Regions from separate parts of the Alteromonas sp. McT4-15 genome, predicted to be linked through region 1. Evidence: predicted binding sites of a transcription regulator. Region 1 holds the regulator's gene; the other holds the start of a gene.

What was found. Region 1 encodes LexA, which represses DNA repair genes until DNA is damaged. Its sites were predicted from a motif close to TACTGTATNNNNATACAGTA; they were not measured.
Region 2: the regulator LexA is predicted to act here: its motif matches at 2,339-2,358, upstream of recN (DNA repair protein RecN).

Annotation. Positions count from the first base shown of each region.
Region 1 covers NZ_JAJALG010000001.1:15,528-25,736, forward strand. Annotated here, with positions in the region: gene plsB (glycerol-3-phosphate 1-O-acyltransferase PlsB) at 1-1,792, opposite strand, end outside; gene LHL20_RS00060 (hypothetical protein) at 2,075-5,635, shown strand; gene lexA (transcriptional repressor LexA) at 5,748-6,374, shown strand; gene coxB (cytochrome c oxidase subunit II) at 6,959-8,122, shown strand; gene ctaD (cytochrome c oxidase subunit I) at 8,132-9,745, shown strand; gene LHL20_RS00080 (cytochrome c oxidase assembly protein) at 9,842-10,209, shown strand, end outside.
Region 2 covers NZ_JAJALG010000011.1:41,161-51,369, forward strand. Annotated here, with positions in the region: gene tmpT (thiopurine S-methyltransferase) at 1-31, opposite strand, end outside; gene LHL20_RS10280 (outer membrane protein assembly factor BamE) at 136-492, opposite strand; gene recN (DNA repair protein RecN) at 613-2,298, opposite strand; gene dps (DNA starvation/stationary phase protection protein Dps) at 2,534-3,040, opposite strand; gene nadK (NAD(+) kinase) at 3,285-4,160, opposite strand; gene LHL20_RS10300 (fatty acid cis/trans isomerase) at 4,263-6,629, opposite strand; gene LHL20_RS10305 (iron-containing alcohol dehydrogenase) at 6,811-7,971, shown strand; gene LHL20_RS10310 (3-hydroxybutyrate dehydrogenase) at 7,996-8,775, opposite strand; gene LHL20_RS10315 (extracellular catalytic domain type 2 short-chain-length polyhydroxyalkanoate depolymerase) at 8,768-9,835, opposite strand; gene LHL20_RS10320 (E22 family MetX-like putative esterase) at 9,832-10,209, opposite strand, start outside.

The DNA.
Region 1 (10,209 bases):
GGCGACCATAGTCGTCTTCTTTTACTTCGAATTTGCCTAATTTCAATGTATCGCGCAGCAACTCGTCTGCTGTAGAGTCAGGAATAGTGGCGTCGTCGCTAAATGGCACCGCTTTAAATAATTCAATAAAGTCGCCTAGCGCTTGTTTTAGCTCAGTTTCGCTCATGGTTTGTGTCTTTGATGACAACAAACAAAGCGATGTTAACGCCATTCCGTTTAACGCGGCGGCGCGGTTGATACGTGTCATAACATTGTTCGCCAGCTCATTTACGGCGGGTGTTAACCATGCCGGTTTCTTCTCTGGCTCAGCGTCACGACAATCACGCCAGTTAGGCACATGATTTTCTAAAAACTGGTTAAGCTGAATAGGCTCGCCAAAATTCACATAGCCATGACCATAGTTTTTCAGCTTCTTAATGGCAGAGAATACCTGCAAGTTAGACTCTTTTTTCTTCTTAGAGCCCTTTAACTCGTTGAGGTAGCTTTTTACCTCCATTACGTTTTCATAACCAATGTACACAGGCACGATACTTACAGGGCGATTAACGCCTTTTAGCATTGCCTGAATTGTCATGGCCAACATACCCGTTTTCGGAGGAATAAGTCTTCCGGTGCGGCTTCTACCACCCTCTGGGTAATATTTCACTGAGTAACCTTTGTTAAATAACAACTCAAGGTATTCTCTAAATACGGCTGTATAGAGCTTGTTACCAGCAAAACTGCGACGCAAGAAAAACGCGCCACCACGCCTAAACATTTTGCCAACAGGCCAAAAGTTGAGGTTTATGCCAGCGGCAATATGAGGCGTAACCATGCCTTCGTGATAAATCACGTAGGTCAGCAATAAGTAGTCCATATGACTGCGGTGGCACGGAACATAAATAATTTCGTGGCCATTGGCGGCGAGTTCACGAATCCTATCGGCATGACCTACGCTTATTCCGTTGTAGATCTTATTCCAAATACGTGTAAGTAGGCGATCGCCAAACCTTATTAAACCTTCCCGATAGTCTGCGGCAATTTCGGTTATGTAAGATTGCGCAGTCTCTTTGGCTTTCTCGTGGGTAACTTTCTTGCTGCGAGACTCTTCGGCAATGGCGCGTCGCACCGCATCAGAGCCCAATACACTATTATTGAGTTCTTGGCGTTCAAGTAATGTTGGGCCTGTCATACTTTGACGCTTTCGCTGGAAGTGAGTACTTGCTACGCGAACCAGCTTATGGGCAATACTTTGATCGCTACCATGCTGGTTTGACATGGCGCGAGCCGATACGGCTTTCGAATAATTAATAAAATTGTCGCGACCCAAAAACAGCACAATAAACAATTTACGTAACCAACTAGGTGCTGCTTTATCGGCAATTAAGTCGCTAAGTCCTGGGTTGCCTTTGCCTGGCGCTCTTCCCCAAGTTACAAATACTGGCACCACCTGCAAGTCTAGATTTTCGTGATCGCGGTGCAGGTGGAATAATTCAGTAAAGACTTCTTCAATGTCAGTATCTTTTGCTGAAGAGCGAAAGATAGGCTGAGTTTTACGTAAAAATAATGTGGACGAATACTCTCGCCCTGCAAGCGCCAACGTCTCTGTTGGGCTTGGTAAACCTAGTGCTTCAGTCGACATTCTAAGTGCCAACTGGTCGGTCACTGAGTTAGTGGGAAGTAGATAGACAATTGGCTTGTTCTTATCTATTCCTAATTCGGTTTCAACGTTTACTGGAATACTATGCGCTTTAACCAGTAACTTAACAGGATAATGAAACACCGACAAAAGGGCTTTTCGCATCCACGACATGAAGTATGTAATCCTATGAAATAAAAACGGGAGAAGTGTAACACAGTTGGCGATTTATCTCGCGATATGCCAATACTATCGTTTTTCTTGCTTTACTGACTCCTTAGCGCGAAGTAAGTTCAAAAGTGTTGACGGCTTGCTCGCCGGCTGACTGAAGCATTGCCAGATAAACAAAGATAAGTTATAAGAACGTAATATTTTATTGTAGTTAACACAAAGTAGGCGTGTTGTGAGCTGTTGGCTAATGAATAGCCTCCATGTCTACCAAATCAGGGACGATGTATGAACACTTCGCGCTTGGGTTTTGCTAGCCTTTTTTCAATTGTAGCTTTAACTGCATGTGGTGGTGGAGGTGGCTCTAGCTCATCGCCTAACCCAACACCTGCGCCACCTCCAGAGCCAACTTCATTAGAGATTTTATCAAATCCATTAGACTATTCTATTGCGCAACTAGACACTGCTGCAAAGAACTACGCTAATAGTAGTTACACGGGAAAATCAAACGTTGCCACGGCAGATATTGACGCTGTTCAAAATGTGTATATCGCGCTTTTTGGTGAAGATCTCGCTAGCTCACCTTATCTTGACGTATTTGAGGTTTACGACTTTGCCGATGATAATGGAAATATTGATGGCGTCACTCAATGTTCAGATAGCGGCTCTATTACTTATTCTGGAAAACTCGATCTGGACGACGGGACCGGGACAATAGTCATCGATTATGATCAATGTATTCATTATTATCTAAATAAGTACCATGATGGTCAGATTTCTGTAGCTATTACTCAACTAGACGACAATAATTTTGAGGCAACATCTTACTTCACAAGTCTTTCGATAGGGCAAGGTAGCCAGCGCGCAACACTAAAGGGGCTAATTAAATTCGCGTTAAATTATCATGAATTTAACGGTAACTATAGTGAGACATACACGCAGTATTTGACCGCTACATTTAGCGGCGAAACTTATAAAATAATTGGAACAGCATACGACGGCGTAAAGGATGGCCGTTATACCACTGAATATGACGGTACAATGCATATCGGCTCAAAAGGTAAGCTTGATTTTTCTTATTTCTCAGAGGAAGGCGGGCTGCCTTATGCATATCAAGGTTCCCTTGTTGTTAAAGGCGATAAAACGGCTGGCATTGATATTATGCAAGGCGCGGTTCGCTACGGTGAAGATACTGATGGAGATGACACATATGATGTTGGCGTGTTCTTCAGCAATATCGAAACCTTCGCAAGCAGCAATACCGCTAATATTGTTCTATCAGACATCGAAACTATTTCTGCGCCGCCTGTTGTAAGTGAACCCTATTATTATGCCTATGAACCCGTTTATACTTCTGACGATATAATCGTCGAGCAAGGATATTATTACGATCCCGATACGCCAGACTCTGATCTATCGATATCCTATCGCTGGTATATCAATAATAATGTAGTAGATGGCGTCAACGGTACTACCCTACCCGCATACAATGCTGTGTTCGGCGATGAATTGAAAGTAACCATGGTGGTGTCTGACGGTAGTAATATTGTCGAATCACAGCCGGTATTCATTACCATCAGCGATTCTCCAATGACACTTACCGTCTCTAATATGCCAGACTCTGTAGTGGCAGGTGGTTACGTTGAGTTCACTGTGAGTATGACTGACCCAGACCGAATTAGTGGTGATGCTGCAGGTCAGCTTGTCTCTGCGCCCACTGGAGTAACCCTTAGTGACGAAGGTTTACTTACTTGGCAGGTGCCAGAAGAGCAATTGTTTAATGAACAAACTTATGTTTTTAGTTTTGCTAGTTTAGACGGTGTGGAGAGCCTTCAAACCGTAGAGATAACTTCATATGCAGATAAGGCCCCAGCGTTTGCACGCACTACCTCAATAACGCCGGTTTTCAATCAAGGTTTCGCACTTGCCTCAGTCGATGGTGTGAATGAGCTCATAACGGTTAGTCACCGCAACGTGGGAGCTTTCTCATTAAAAGGTAATACGCTAGAAAATACCTATGTATACCCTTACAAGCTTCCAACGAGGGGAGAAATTAAAGGCGTTTATACACAAGACGTAGACGGCGACGGCAATGACGAAATATATATTCTCACTGAACAAGGCCTGTCGGTTATAAAAGATCGAAACAATAATGCGGAAGCTGTGTTTGTAATAGAGGGTAACATTGGCTCTGGATGGCTCTTCGATATTGATAGCGACGGTGTTGATGAAATCGCATACCTACACGGTAATCGCTCATACGATATGACCTCTATCTCTATTCATGATGTAACAACAGGAGAGAAGTTACAGCAGTATGATATAGACGGTGTATCCACCCTATCTTTTGGCAATGTAGACGACGATGCGTCTATCGAGATGGTGACTAACAACGGATACGTCTTTGACATTGAAAGCGGCGCTAATCAATGGCTACTTGGCAGTGGATTCAGCGACGCATACGTAGTTGTTGGTGACATGAATAATGATGGCATCGATGAAATCATCGGTGCCGACTATTACGAAAATATCTCGGTCTATTCTGCCGTTTCGAAAAGTAGTTTGGCAACAGCGACGTATAACGATATCTGCGATATGTCTTATACCAAAGATGACGCGACTAATGAGGGAATGGTCGTTATTTCTGAGTGCCAATGGGGAGAGATCAAAGCACTCACACTGGAAGGGAGTCAAATATCAGAAAAATGGAGCATTAATCACAATACATATAGCGGCATATCACTTCTAATTGGCGATCTGAGCAACGATAACAGTGATGAAATTATCTGGGTCGGAGACTATCAAATCTTAGTTGCACAGCAAGAGGCTAGTGGCGATTATGTGTTGTCAGATATTAAAACTGAGGCACATTCATCCCATTATTTTGCTGCTGGTTGGGCACCGTTTGGTGATAACGATGAAAGAGCTGTTTTTGTAAGTAATACAAATAATTACGACACGTCCATCCAAATTCTGTCAGTAGATAAAGAAGATAACATCACAGTAAGTGAAGAGCTCGGCGACGACGCTTACGATTATAGCCGACCAGTAGTGACTGATTATAACAATGATGGTGTGGGTGAATTATTAACCGGGGCTTTAGATTACAACTCATCATTCAACGTAGTTCAGCTGTCAGATAATTCAACTCAGTGGACACTAAGCCAAAATCATAACAGTCAAATCTCGCTGATTGAAGCCGTTGATGTCAATGAAGATGGCTTTATTGATGCTGTTGTAATTGAAAATGACCGGCTAAAAGCCTACGACATCGAGAACCAGATACTCGTTGATTCGATCATCAGTGACTTCTCCATTGTTGCTGTTGCGGAATTAACGAATAACGGCGAGCAGTTCTTCGCTGTGAGTGGCTATGAGTCACTGAAGCTATATAAGATGCAAGAGGGTGAGTTCATTGGTTTGAATGAGCTTCAAACTGTTTGTAGTCAATTGCTTCGTATCAATTCTGATAGCGATGATGCCTTTGAGTTTGCATGTCTAGACACAACTCATAATGTGATAAATATCTACGATGTGACAAACGACGCATTGGTGCTTAAAGACACCATTTCGCTGACTTTTTACCCGCAAAATATTGCGGTAATCCCTACGACTTCATCTAATCAATCGATACTCGGCATTTATCCGACTAACGAATATGATTCTTCATACGGGTACTATGACAATATTAATTATCGAGTTGCTGAGCTTGATAGCAAAGGGAACGTTATTTGGCGTAGTCCCTCAATAAGCATTGATAATGTAGATGGTTTGCGTATTCGAAAAAATAATGCCAACAAAGTAGAGCTGCAAATAGGTAACCCAAACATGGCTCTTCTGGTGAAATAAAGGCAATACACTTGTCGCAGAATAATGCTTTTGGCAAAAGACGCGGCAAGTGCTTGTTATTTAAATTTAGGTGTATATACTTACAGGAACTGTATGAACAGACAGGTCTTTTATGCGCCCACTCACAGCTCGACAAACCGAAGTTTTAGAACTTATTAAAACGACCATGCAAGAAACGGGAATGCCACCTACGCGTGCAGAGATAGCACGACAGCTTGGTTTCCGTTCTGCTAATGCGGCAGAAGAACATTTGAAGGCCTTAGCGCGTAAAGGTGTTATTGAAATTCTGCCTGGTACTTCTCGTGGCATTAAATTGAATATTCCACTGGAAGATGAAACACCAGAGGAAGAAGGGCTACCGCTTATTGGGCGCGTAGCAGCGGGCGAACCTATTCTAGCGCAAGAGCATGTTGAGTCGCATTACAAGGTCGATCCTGCGCTATTTCAACCTCAGGCAGACTTTCTGCTACGTGTAAACGGTATGAGTATGAAAGATATCGGTATTCTTGATGGCGACTTATTGGCTGTGCATCGCACTACTGACGTACACAATGGTCAAGTTGTTGTTGCCCGGGTGGATGAAGACGTCACGGTTAAGCGTTTAGAAAAGCGCGGGCGAGAAGTATTACTGCACGCCGAGAACGATGAATTTGCACCTATAAAAGTTGATTTGGCTTCACAACCTTTTGCTATTGAAGGTATAGCGGTGGGTGTTATCCGAAACGCTGACTGGATGTAAGGTTTCGGCAGGTTAATGTAAAAGCGGCCGTGTAGCCGCTTTTTTTGTACCTTAACTTTCACTTTTGTTGGCTGTTCTATGCATGAAGGTTGTTTTTTGAACAGTCTGTCAAAAAAGTTTAATTTTTTTGTAATCACACCAGAACGTCAATTTTTTCGTGCCGCAAGCGCTTTTTAATCCTGTTACTTTTGACAAGACTACGTTTGAAAATATCCATATTCGCATTTTTATGTATTGATTTTTAACGACTTATATTGATTTCCTTATCGCCTCATCTGTTCCAAATGAGCGTTTAAAAGTTTCACGACGTACTCACACTCCACACCGCATCACTGCACTAACAAGGTGCAGCTAGCCAGCATGAAATGATTAAATTTTAACCATCTCGTTAAATTTTTAGCAGAAAAGACTAGACGGCACGTCATTATTGCGCAATTCTTATACAGAGATTAACAAAATAATAACAATGACTCTAAATTTGTTTTACAAATTGCAGTTGTGGGTCAATCGTTCGCAAACCACTTGGTAGGGACAGCGCGCACTAACATTTAGCGTTAATGGTTCTACCATTACGGAGGTGCTGAGTGAAACAACTAATGACCGTCATGGCAAAAGGGTTTGCTAGTATACCCCTTTTGCTTTTTTCTCATTTCCTTTTTGCGCAGGAGGCTGCAGAAGAAGTTTCTTCTCTTAACCTCAGGCGCGGCGCAACTGACATTAGCGGGCAGGTGTATGACCTGCACATGTTAATGTTTTTCATTTGCGTCGGTATTGCAGTAGTCGTGTTTGGCGTAATGTTCGCCTCTATGTATCTGCACAGAAAGTCACGAGGCGCTAAGCCCGCGAATTTCCACGAAAACGTAAAAGTAGAAATCGCGTGGACTGTAATTCCGTTCCTTATCCTCATTTTTATGGCGGTTCCCGCTGCCAACACGCTAATTGCAATGGAAGACGTCTCTGAACCGGATATGACGGTATTGGTGACGGGTTCTCAATGGAAGTGGCACTACAAATACATGGATAGTGACGTAGAGTTTTACTCGTTGCTGGCTACGCAGCGCGAGCAAATTGAAAACAAGTTTGAAAAAACGGAAAACTATCTTCTTGAAGTTGACCGTCCGCTTGTCATTCCCACAGGTCAAAAAGTTCGTTTTCTGATCACATCTGACGACGTTATTCATTCTTGGTGGGTTCCCGATTTCGCAGTTAAGAAGGATGCAAATCCCGGCTTTATAAACGAAGCATGGGCCAAGGTTAACGAACCCGGGGTATATCGCGGTCAGTGCGCTGAACTTTGCGGCAAAGATCATGGTTATATGCCTGTTGTGGTTATTGCGAAAGAGCCTGCTGAATATGCTGCTTGGATGAGTGAGCAGGAAGACATTATTCGTAAAGCGAAAGAAGAAGAGCAACGCCTTCTGTCGATGAATATGTCGATGGACGAACTGATGAAAGAAGGTGAGCGAGTCTATAACGCAACATGTGCAGCTTGCCATATGCCAAATGGTGAAGGTCTGCCGGGCGTATTCCCTGCTCTTAAAGGCAGCAAAATGGCGCTAGAAGATCAGGAAGGACATATCGATATTGTGCTTCATGGTAAATCAGGTACCGCCATGCAAGCGTTCGGCAAAATGTTAAGCCTCAAAGAAATTGCTGCAGTGGTGACTTATGAACGTAACGCGTGGGGTAACAACACGGGTGACATGGTACAGGCGAAAGACGTTAACGCCGTGGCAACGGGTAACTAGGAGCGAGTTATGAGCAAAGCAACTGAAGTCATTTCGCCAGATTCAACTGTGCATCACGACGATCACGATCACCACGATCATATACCGAAAGGTATTACTCGATGGTTGTTTACCACCAACCATAAAGATATCGGTACATTGTATTTGTGGTTCGCCTTTATCATGTTTTTGGTTGGTGGGGCCATGGCAATGGTCATTCGTGCTGAACTTTTTCAGCCGGGTTTGCAAATTGTCGACCCTAACTTCTTTAACCAGATGACCACTGTACACGGTCTAATTATGGTATTTGGTGCGGTAATGCCAGCCTTTACTGGGCTTGCCAACTGGTTAGTACCTATGATGATAGGAGCGCCAGATATGGCCCTCCCGCGTATGAACAACTGGAGCTTTTGGATTTTACCAGGGGCATTTCTTATTCTTTTGAGCTCACTGTTTATGGAAGGCGGCGGCCCAGCATTCGGCTGGACGTTCTACGCGCCACTTTCAACTACATATAGCGGTGATTCAACGGCACTGTTTGTGTTCTCAGTTCACATTATGGGTATCTCATCCATTATGGGGGCAATTAACGTTATTGTGACTATCTTCAATATGCGTGCCCCTGGCATGACATGGATGAAAATGCCGTTATTTGTTTGGACATGGCTAATTACAGCGTTCCTACTGATTGCGGTAATGCCCGTATTAGCGGGTGCAGTCACCATGGTACTTACTGATAAGTTCTTTGGTACTAGCTTCTTTGATGCCGCAGGTGGGGGTGACCCTGTTATGTTCCAGCACATTTTCTGGTTCTTTGGGCACCCTGAGGTGTACATAATGATATTGCCTGCGTTTGGTATTATCTCGCAAATTGTGCCGACCTTTTCGCGCAAAAAGCTCTTTGGCTATGCATCTATGGTGTACGCCACAGCATCTATTGCACTGTTGTCGTTCGTGGTATGGGCACACCATATGTTTACCACGGGCATGCCGGTGTACATGGAGATGTTTTTCATGTTTGCCACCATGTTGATTTCAGTACCAACTGGGGTGAAGGTGTTCAACTGGGTAGCAACTATGTGGCGCGGCTCTTTGACATTTGAAATGCCCATGATGTTTGCCATCGCGTTCATTGTGCTATTTACCATTGGCGGGCTCTCTGGACTGATGCTGGCCATTACACCCGTGGACTTCCAATACCACGACACTTATTTTGTGGTAGCGCACTTCCACTATGTCCTCGTGACTGGGGCTGTCTTCTCTATTATGGCTGCCGTTTACTATTGGTTGCCGAAATGGACTGGGAAAATGTACGACACAACTTTAGCCAAGTGGCACTTCTGGTGCTCGCTGGTTTCGGTCAACGTCTTATTCTTCCCTATGCATTTTGTCGGATTGGCAGGTATGCCACGTCGTATTCCAGACTATGCATTGCAATTTGCTGATTTCAATAAATGGATCAGCCTTGGTGGCTTCGCGTTTGGCCTATCTCAGCTCATCTTCTTGGCGCTACTTATTAAGGCGTGTAAGAAGCAAGGCGAGCCAGTGTCATCGCAAGTATGGGACGGTGCGGAAGGTCTGGAATGGGAAATTCCCTCACCGGCGCCATACCACACTTTCGAAACGCCACCTGTAGTGAAGTAGTCGCTGTCATAACAGTCAGTGTAATAGTGGACCCACTCCCCCTCATTAGAGGGGGCCACTATCTCACTAGCGCATAGGCAAATTGGGAGGGATGTGATGTCACAACAAAACGCAAATAATAAAATGGTGTTAAAGCTTATTGTCATCGTCATAGGTATGTTTGGCTTTGGATTTGCGTTAGTACCACTTTACGATGTGTTTTGTGATGTCACCGGTATTAACGGCAAAACGGAAAACTCGGCAGCAGTGTATCAAGCGGTTGAAATTGATACATCTCGTGAAGTGACGGTGGAGTTTATTACTCGCACCAATACGGGAATGCCTTGGGAATTTCGCGCAGAAACTAAGCGCGTAAAAGTACATCCTGGAGAGTTAAATACCGTTTCGTTTTATGTCAGAAACCCCGCGTCAAGCAACATTGTGGCGCAAGCAATACCGTCAGTTTCTCCTGGCACCGCAGCACT
Region 2 (10,209 bases), on a different contig from region 1:
GCCATTTGCTGTGCCAAAAACTATGTTCCATATGTGCCTCTTAGAAAGTAGGTTTTAATGCAGAATATAAAGTCTTTTAAAGTGAGAGCAAAAGAAAAAGGTAGCAAAAACAATCCGCTACCTTTGAGATTTTTCTTAGTTATCGAGTGGGGTATTAAAGTCTTCAGACAGTTCAAAATCACCTTCTACCGTGGTGACTTTGTTATCAACAAAGTTGATGATCATCTGTTTTTGAAAATCTTCGCCGCGCTTTTTCATGCCGCGCTTCATATCGTAAACGTAATACCATGTATCGTCGTCAAACGAGTCTTGAACAACCGGGTTGCCTAAAACGTAAATAACCTGTTCTTTTGTCATGCCAACGCGCAGTTTCTCTACATCCCTTTGATCAAGGAAGTTACCCTGAGGTACGTCAATTCGATAAATCCAATTAGAGCAAGCGGTTGTGGTAAGAGTGATGCTAAGAATTACTAATAGGTGTTGCAACTTCATGCGTTATTGTGTCCAGTATTGCCTTTGTTCGTGCCTGTCCTTAATAAAGTTAAAAACAGGCTGTTTTATTGCAAGCGCGAAAGCATGCTACATTGACAACTATGACCAATCAACTGCATTTTAGTTCGATGCAGCGCTTTTAAGCAGTTCTTTTGCATTAGCAAGTGCAGATTTGGTTATTTTATCACCTGCTAGTAAGCGTGCTAACTCATCAATTCTGTCTTGTTTGGTAAGTGCAAGCATTTGTGTTTCAGTACTTTCCCCATCGGTGAGTTTGGTGACAAAAAGCTGATTATGCGCCTGCGCTGCAACTTGAGGTAAATGAGTAACACACATAACTTGAGATTGCTTACCTAATTTGCGCAGTAGGCCACCAACAATTGATGCCGTCGGCCCACTAATACCCGTATCTACTTCATCGAATATCATAGTTGGAGTGGCATCATTATCGCTAGCAATTACCTGGATAGCTAAGCCGATACGAGATAACTCTCCACCTGACACCACTTTCTCAAGCTTATCAGCGTCTTGGCCTGGATTTGTCGACACCCTAAATTCAACGGTATCTAATCCAGTGCTGATTGGCTTTCTAAGTTCATCATAATTAACGTCTATGCATACCCTGGCGTGGGGCATGTTCATTTGCTGTATTTGATCTTCAATGTCACTAGATAGCTTAGCTGCGGCAGCAATTCGACTTTCTGATAGATGTTTAGTCGTAGTTAAATATGCTTTTCTTGCATCTTCCACCTCAGACTCTAACGTGCCAAGCAGTGACTCTTGCTCACCAAGTAAACGGAATTCGCCCGCTAACTCTTGGTGGTGTCTGTATAAGTCTTCAGGCATTACTGAATGCTTTCTGGCAAGTTCCATCGCCTTTGCATAACGGGCTTCGACGTGTTGTAAACGCAATGGATCAATCTCTAATTGGTCACAATAACTGCGAAGTTCACCCGCCGCTTCTTCTACTTGAATGGCTGCATCGTTTAGCATCGCGATAATGGGGGTTAACGTTGCATCATGTGCTTCGAGTTCGCCTAAACGCTCAATGCTGTTTTGGATCACCGAAAGCGCGTTGCCCTCATCACTTTCATACAAGTTGTAAACACTCGTTTGTGCTTGCTCTAGCAAGCTCTGTCCATTACTTAGGCGTTTGTGCTCTACTTCTAACTCTTCAAACTCACCGTCTTCTATTGCGAATTCGTCAAGCTCTTGAACTTGATACGTGAGTAGTTGCAGGCGATCCTCACGTTGCTGCGCTTGGGCCTGTAAGTCACTTAGTGTTTTCTGTTTATCACGCCATAAATTATAGGCACGTTTTACGGCTTCAAGTAGAGTAGGGTGCCTAGCGTAGCTATCAATTAAATGGCGCTGGTGATCTTCTTTTAGTAGCTGTAGGTGCGTATTTTGTCCGTGAATGGCTAACAGATACTGTCCCAACCCCTTCAGTTGTTGTAGCGAAGCAGGCACGCCATTGATAAAGGCTTTGGAACGCCCTTCTTTTGAAATTACACGTCGAATAAAGCATGCGTTGTCGTCTTCATCAGACGTGAGTTCATGTTCATCTAAAAAGGCTTTCGCTTTTACATTATTATCTAGTGAAAAGTGCGCAATGATCTCTGCTTTTGCCGTACCTTTTCTTACCGCGTTGGCATCAGCACGTTCGCCTAAGCACAGGCTCAGTGCATCAATTGCAATAGACTTACCCGCACCTGTTTCACCAGTAATAGCGGTAAGTCCATTTTCTAACTGAACCGATAATTGTTTAACAACTGCAAAATTTGAAATAGAAAGATGCGCTAACATAACCACACTCGAAAAAGTTGAACATGATGATTTATACAGTACTTGTAAATATATACAGTATTTTTTCTGTGTAAAGAGAAGAGTGAGTATGAAGACGTTGGCAAAGGCTAAGTTTATGATTATAAAGTATTTATTTTTCTCATAGAGATATAAGTATGATGACTCAAATCACTGTACATCAATCGTAAAAAAAAAGAGAGGCAAAGCCTCTCTTCATTACCATTAGTCGAAATAGTTACTGCAGCTCGCCGCTGCCTGATTCGATGTGCGCGCGTACGAACCACTGAAATTGCTCAAGGTCAGCTAATTGGCCTGTGATCATATCTTCTGATACTGCATCGAGGTCACCGAGTGTTTCAATCGCACTGCGGTGGTCGCCATTAACACCAGCATAAACCGCATCGAGTGCTTTTAGGTGATCCATTACTAAGCCTTTACCAATGTTATAGTCGTCCCAAGTACGACCTTCAACAATGGCCTTAGGCGTTCCTTTAGGTACGCCACCTAGAGTTGCGATACGCTCTGCAATGGTATCTGTCATGTCACGCACGGCGTCAACCTGAGGGTCTAACATCTCGTGTACGCCAATAAAGTTTGGGCCAACGACATTCCAGTGAATATGTTTTAGTGTTAGTTGTAGGTCGAGTAAGGCCACTAAACGCTTCTCCAATACCTCAATGGTTTTTGCAGCGGCGTCGTTATCCATTCCGGGTGCCGTAAATTTGATATTGGTCGTGCTCATGATATCTCCTGATTATCTAGTGCAAAAAAATAGATGCTTTCTAGCGCATCTTGAAAAACGTAATAAGAGTGGTGCAACGGCCATGCCGAACTCAGGAGAAACGGTAAGCGCTAGATTTATATGAGAAAAAATGAAATTATTAAAAAATCTTTATTTTTCATAAGGCTAACATTAAGAAAAACCTACACACACGTGTAATAAGTGCAGGAATTATTGAACGAGGTAATCAGGTAACGAGGCACGCTTAGTAAAGCTTACTGCCCCAACCTAACTTTTTACGTAGTACGTTAAAATAGCTGTAGCCTTTTGGATGGACCAAATGTAGCTTGTCAGCGCTTTTGTTTATTCGAATTTCATCACCGGGTAGTACGGGTAAAACGATATGGCTATCGCAGCTTACCTGAAGTGAATCGCTGTTAACCTTAGAGACTTTCATCGACACTTGGCTATCGGCATCCACCACAATAGGGCGGCTACTCAATGTATGAGGAAACATAGGTACTAATGTTAATGCGTCGAGTTTGGGCATAATGATAGGCCCTCCGGCAGACAGGGAATAGGCAGTCGACCCCGTAGGCGTGGCAACGATAAGTCCATCGCTTCGCTGGCTGAACACAAACTGGTCATCAATGTATATCTCAAACTCCATCATGTGCGCTACTTTGCCATGGTGAAGGACGACTTCGTTTACTGCCGAATTATTGCTTTTGAGCTTTTCGTGACGGTAGACCTCTACCTCAAGTAAAAAGCGCTCCTCGACCACGCACTCGCCGGTAAATAGTAATTCGAGTTGCTGTGTGATTTCATCAGGATGAATATCTGTTAAAAAACCAAGGTTACCGCGATTTACCCCCACAACGTGAATATCAAATCGCGCTAATACACGCGCTGCGCCAAGCATACTGCCATCACCGCCAACAACGACCGCTAAATCAGCTTCTTTGCCGATGGTAACAAGATTGCAGCTTCGAAAATTATCGGTTTCTAACTCTTCAGCAATACTTTCTTCAACTAGCAATTCACAGCCTTTGGCCAGTAAATAGTCAGCAAGAATATTCAAGCTATCGTGAGTAGCAGCGTGTTGAGGTTTTCCAATTAAAGCAACGGTTTGATAGGCCATGGAACGCTAATGTCCTTTCATTTCCAATGAGTTGGACATTAGCACAGGTATTTTGCAAAAGGAAAGCGTTAAAGTGTTATTGGGTCACCTAAAGTAACTTGTTTAACGATCTTCTAAGCGGTTGTAATCTAACAAGCCACCCTCTATGGGGTAGTGGCGTTCTGACCACTGCAAAAGTGTATCGCTAAATGCCCAAAAATTTGGATTAGTGCGACGCATGCCCACTTTATCTAGCAATGCTTCGTAGTCTTCTTCGCTTTCCATTTGACGCAGTAGTGTGAGTGTTTGCTCAACCTCAGAGGCATTCAGTTGCCAAAATGCATCTGGATAGCTTCCCAAAAAACCATGCACTAATGTTAAGGAGTCGTTTGCTACATCTCGATTTTCCTCTTCTTCAAACAAACTATTGACGTTAAAGTGGGCGCTGTTTCGCAAAATAGTATACACGTCAATATTGTCCGGTTTTTCGTCGTCTCTTATCATCAAAATAGTGGTTTCAGGCAATATCGTGGCCTGCTTGGCAGGCAAGTCGTTAATTGATGAAAGAATATTGCGTTGTTGTTGGTTCAACACGGCAGCTACTAAGCGTTCTGGTTGCGGCTGTACGTGTGCTAAATGCTCTGCGAGCATAGTGTAGAGTTCTTTTTGCGGTGTTGATGAAGAGTAGGTAATACCGCTTTGTTGGTCAAAGCTATTAATGTCACCTTCGAGGTAGTCTGTAAGCTCTTTGCTCGAATTTTGATACCACTTGGCCAACAGCGTCTTACGAGTATCTGGGGGGAGTAAGTTCAAGAAATTTGACTCGCCTTCCATACGAAGAAAATCCATATAAAGCCGTGTCATTAATTGATGGCCGTAGTTGCCGTAAACATCAAAGCCCGCTACCAGCAAATAGTGAATTCGCTCAAGAAGTGCATAGTCAATCACCCATGCAGTCTTAGGAGTTGCCCCAACCATGCCTTTTACAACAGTAGCATTGTCAAAATGCCTAAATACCGTGAGCGTCGCATTCGTGTTATCGCCATCGCCTGCCCAAATACTGTCGATATTTAAGTGTTCACCTTGCTTAAATGTATTGCTAAGGAATTTATTTCGCGCCCGCATGTAATCACCTTGGCGCTCTGCATATTTTACCCAATTAACCGCCAATGCAGTGCTGTCTTTCTCTGCCGGTAAATGCAAGTTGTGTTGTTGCGAAGAATAAAACGCATTGACGTCATCGGCGGCTGCTACATCTGGCTCGACAAAAAACACCCAAAATCGGTCATTGATTACGTTTAATGCGACTTGTCCTCGGCACACTGGCCCTTTGATGTAACCCATAATGGTATTTTGAGCGCGCTCAAGCATAAAACGGTAGCGGCTTTTAACGGGTAAATCAGTAAAAGCGGTAAGCGGGTTCGCTGCTACCTCTGGCTTATACGAAGGAAGCGCAGGCACATCAAAGTCGGCATCTACAAACCACGCGTTCCATTTCTCCATAAGGTCATTGTTTATGGCGTAGGGTTGATGCGTTTTACTAACGATAGTGGAGTACACACCTTGTAAACGGTAATACACACGTTCAACGCCAGGTTCATCAAATGGGCGTCTTGTTGCAATTACGTCAATAGCACTGCCTGGCGGTGTCCGCGAACGCACCAAATTAAAAAACTGTGGTGTTTCGCTTGAATGGTTATTTGAAGCATTTTCAAAGTAAAGATGAGACGTAAACAAATGTTCATAAATATAACGAGCAGAAAGTTGCGCTTTGTTGCCCTCTGCATTTATCCATCGTTCAAATTCGGCCACAGATTTGCGCTGCGCCTCGTTTAGGTTTGGTTGTTTCGGCATTGGCGCGCCATGATGCAACCACTGTAATAAGGTTGTATGTTCCTTATCACTTAGCCCAGGTAATGCGTAAGGCATACCGCCCATAGGCTGCTTGGCAATATAGCTGTCCATTTCATCTATAGTAGGGCATTGTTGAGCACGATTGAGACTAATATCAAATCCTTCGCCCAAATGCGTTGAAGTGGGTTGTGGATGCTGACGCTTAAGTAACAACATTTGCGCTAGTACCGACGTTTGTGAGGGGGCGGAAGTATCATCATTTGCTGGTAAAACATCAAAAAAGTCGCGCTCACGCCACGCTTCGATAGTGTGCGCGTCTAAAAAGAGTCGATTGGGCGTTGCCGCAGTCAGCCGTGTGCCTTCATATACTTTTTCTTTATTGGCTCCCCGTGACACGCCTTCCGGTGAGGTCATTTTTAGCTGACAGGGCGCGTCATAACATGCATGGCAAACTACACAGCGTTTGGTAAGTACAGGGTTTACTTGTTGGGTAAAGAAGTGTTCGGGAAGTGGCTGTGAAAATGACGTATTTTGCGCCGGGCTGAGCAGTTGGGCATCGGGCTTATTCCATTGCCAAATCAAAACCGCCACTGCCAGTACCGTAAGTACAACTACGGTTTTTACCAAATTACTCATCAAACGTTTCCTTACTTAAATCTTACTTCACACTATCACTATGTTTTAGTGATAGCGTGAATAAATTGTTGTTATTGTACTTGTTACGGTAGCCAGTCGGTTTTCGATTTGTATTTAGCGTATGCATTATTACGGTTTGTATGGACTACACTAAATGACCTAATAGGCACAAGGAGCAATCATGTCATACCAAATTATCTTGCCAAGGTTTATGCACATAGGGAAGGGGGCCAGTGAGCGTATTGTAGATACACTTACTAGCCTACAATGCAGCAAGCCATTACTGGTTACTGACCACGTCATGGTTGAATTGGGGTACGCTGCCGAGATGGCCGCTTATCTGGCAGAACGCGATATTCACATGGATATTTTTTCAGACACGGTGCCAGAGCCTACGGTTTCATCTATTCGCGCCGGCGTGGATATTGTGCGCGAGGGGGATTACGATTGTATTGTCGCGCTTGGTGGTGGCAGCCCAATTGATAGTGCTAAAGCCATTGCTATATTGGGTAAATTCGGCGGACAAATGCGCGATTACAAGTTTCCCAAGGTTACTGATGATGCTGGGTTACCGATTATTGCCGTACCTACCACAGCGGGTACCGGCTCCGAAGTTACCCGCTTTACCATAATTACAGATGATGAGACCAGTGAGAAAATGTTATGCGTAGGGCGCGGCTTTATGCCAACAGCGGCCTTGGTTGATTATTGCTTAACCCTAAGCTTGCCCCAGCGCGTAACCGCCGATACTGGCATTGATGCGTTAACCCATGCCATTGAGGCTTATGTCAGTCGAAAGGCAAATTTATACAGCGATGCGCAAGCATTGTCAGCAATGGCGTTAATCGCACCTAATTTGCGTATGGTGTTTGCCGACCCTAGCAATGAGCGTGCACGAGAATCGATGATGTTAGGATCAACCTTGGCGGGTATCGCATTTTCTAACGCGTCGGTTGCTTTAGTGCACGGTATGAGCCGACCAATTGGTGCCGCATTTCATGTGCCTCACGGTCTATCCAATGCCATGTTACTGCCCTCTGTCACGGCTTTTTCTATTCCTAGTGCAAAAGTGCGATACGCACAATGTGCTCGCGCCATGGGGGTAGCAACGCAGTCTGACAGTGATGAATTGGCTAATGACAAGTTGCTTAATGAATTGCGGGCATTGAATCTAGATCTGCAGGTGCCAACACCTGCTGATTTTGGCATTGATAAAGCCTCGTTTATGGCGATGACTACCACCATGGCAGAACAAGCATTGGCTTCGGGATCGCCGGGTAATAACCCGAGAATTCCAACTATCGATGAGATGGTAGAGCTTTATGGTGCACTGTGGGAGTAAGTACACCGTAAAACTTAGAATTAACTATCGTGCAGTCCAGCCGCCATCTAATATCATGGTTTGACCCGTTATATTACGCGCACTGTTTGACATTAAAAATAATGCGGTATCGGCCAACTCCTCAAGGCTAATAAACTGCTTCTTAGGCATTGGCTCCAGCATTATTTTGTTGATAACTTCGTCTTCCGTTAGGTTATTTTCTTTGGCTTGCGCAGCAATTTGTTGCTCAACCAAAGGTGTTTTGACATAGGCAGGGCACAGTGTGTTTATGGTGACATCACAATCGCCAGTTTCAAGCGCAACGGTTTTAGCAAATCCTAGCAAACCGTGCTTTGCTGCGACGTAAGCCGATTTATAGGGCGAAGCAACAACCGAATGGATAGAGCCAACATTAATGATGCGACCGAAGTTTTGAGCTCGCATGCTAGGCAAGAACGCCTGCGTGAGTAATGCGGGGCCAACAAGCATGATATTAATGAGTTGTTGCCATTTGTCAGCAGGGAAATCTTCAAGACGAGACACATGCTGAATGCCCGCGTTGTTAATAAGCACATCTACTGAGAGCTTTCCAAGTACCTCCGGTAATGATGAGACCTGTTGCGCATTACACACGTCCACCGCCACTGCACTTGCAGAGCCGCCTTGATGACCCGAATCGTGGGCAAGTTTTGCAGCGGCTTCTTGGGCTGCCTGCTCATTAATGTCTGCGATAATGACGTGATGCCCTTGTTGCACCATAGCGTTTGCCATACCAAAACCGATGCCACTCGCTCCACCAGTGATAAATACCGTACGCTTAGTCATTGGCTACTCCATCTGTATTAGTCTGATTTACAGATGCTGAAAGTGATTGCAGCATTTGCGTTACCGCTTTTATTTGCGCCCCTTCTTTGTTGGCATAATCGGAAGAAGAGTAACCCCACCAGTCCCAGCAACCTTGCGGGTTTAATGGCATAAAGAGTGATTTTTTAGTTTGCGGATAAAGCACAACAATATTGTTGTCATCCGCCCATTCGTTGATGCCCGTTTGTGTTGTGTATGCGTCGCCTACCGCATCGGCATACTGGTTGCAGCCGTGAAAGCTGATGTGCGCGCGACATGCTTGCCCCTTTGCGCAGCTTTCTGGAACATAGACAAAGCCTTCGCTTGCTAGTGTCTTAGCGTTGCTGCCAGCAATTTTTTGCTGATCGATAGTGTGCAATTTACCGCTAAGCGCCTTATCTGGCACGTTAAGTCCGCCTATTAAGTGATTAAGCATGTCGCCAGCGGCATCGTAATCGCAATTACCAATAAAAGGGCTTTCTGCTTTCATACAGTTAACGCCTGTTGATACGGTAGGAAATACGTGAGCCATAGGCTTATCGTTAATGTATTTGATATTTGAAGTGTCTGTCCACGATGCGTATTGCTGATGCAGTAAGTTGCTGACCTCAGCGATCACTCTGGTGTCTTGCGTACCGTGAAACAGCCATACTTTGGCGTTTTTGAGATGACTCAGTGAATCAATTTTGCCTGCCGATTCATACTGCAAAGCAGTCTCACTTAGCGCACTTAAATCAATATTGCCTTCAACCTTATTGACGCATTGTGCGAGGGCTGTAGTTATATCGCCTTTTGCACAGAAGTAAGGGCCAGCGGCAAGAACCCCCACACCTTTTACCCAACTGCTATGAGCCAAATGAAATTGTGTCGCCATATAGCCCCCTGATGAGAGCCCTGACACTGTGACATTGCTCACATCCAGCGATAAAGCAGGTACAGGATCGGTGCTTTTTATTTCTTGTGCCCACGTACAGGTGGAAACAAATAGCCCAAGCGCACTGACGCTAGCGGTTAGCATTTTGAACCTTGTTGTCATGGTTATTCCTTTTCTAAAAATGATTTTATTGCGTCGGCCTGCGCTGCGATGTTTGCTACACCTTCCAGGTGTCCTAAATTGCCACCTAACGTGCGATAGGTACTGCTGTGTTCCATTTGTGTTAATTGCTGATACGCGTTGTCAGCTAAATATGGCATTAGGAGCAAGTCAGACGTTGATGGAATAAATAGTGTTTTCGCTTTTATTGTTTTTAAGCCTTCTTGAAGCGATTGTTGATGACCTGCTACAAACAGCTGGCAGGCCCTTACTAAATATAAAAGGTGATTCGCGTCCATGTTTTTACTTCTATCGTAAGCACGTTCTCGAAGCCACTTGACGATAGAATGGTCGTCGGTAATGTCGTTCAGCGGGTTTTGTTC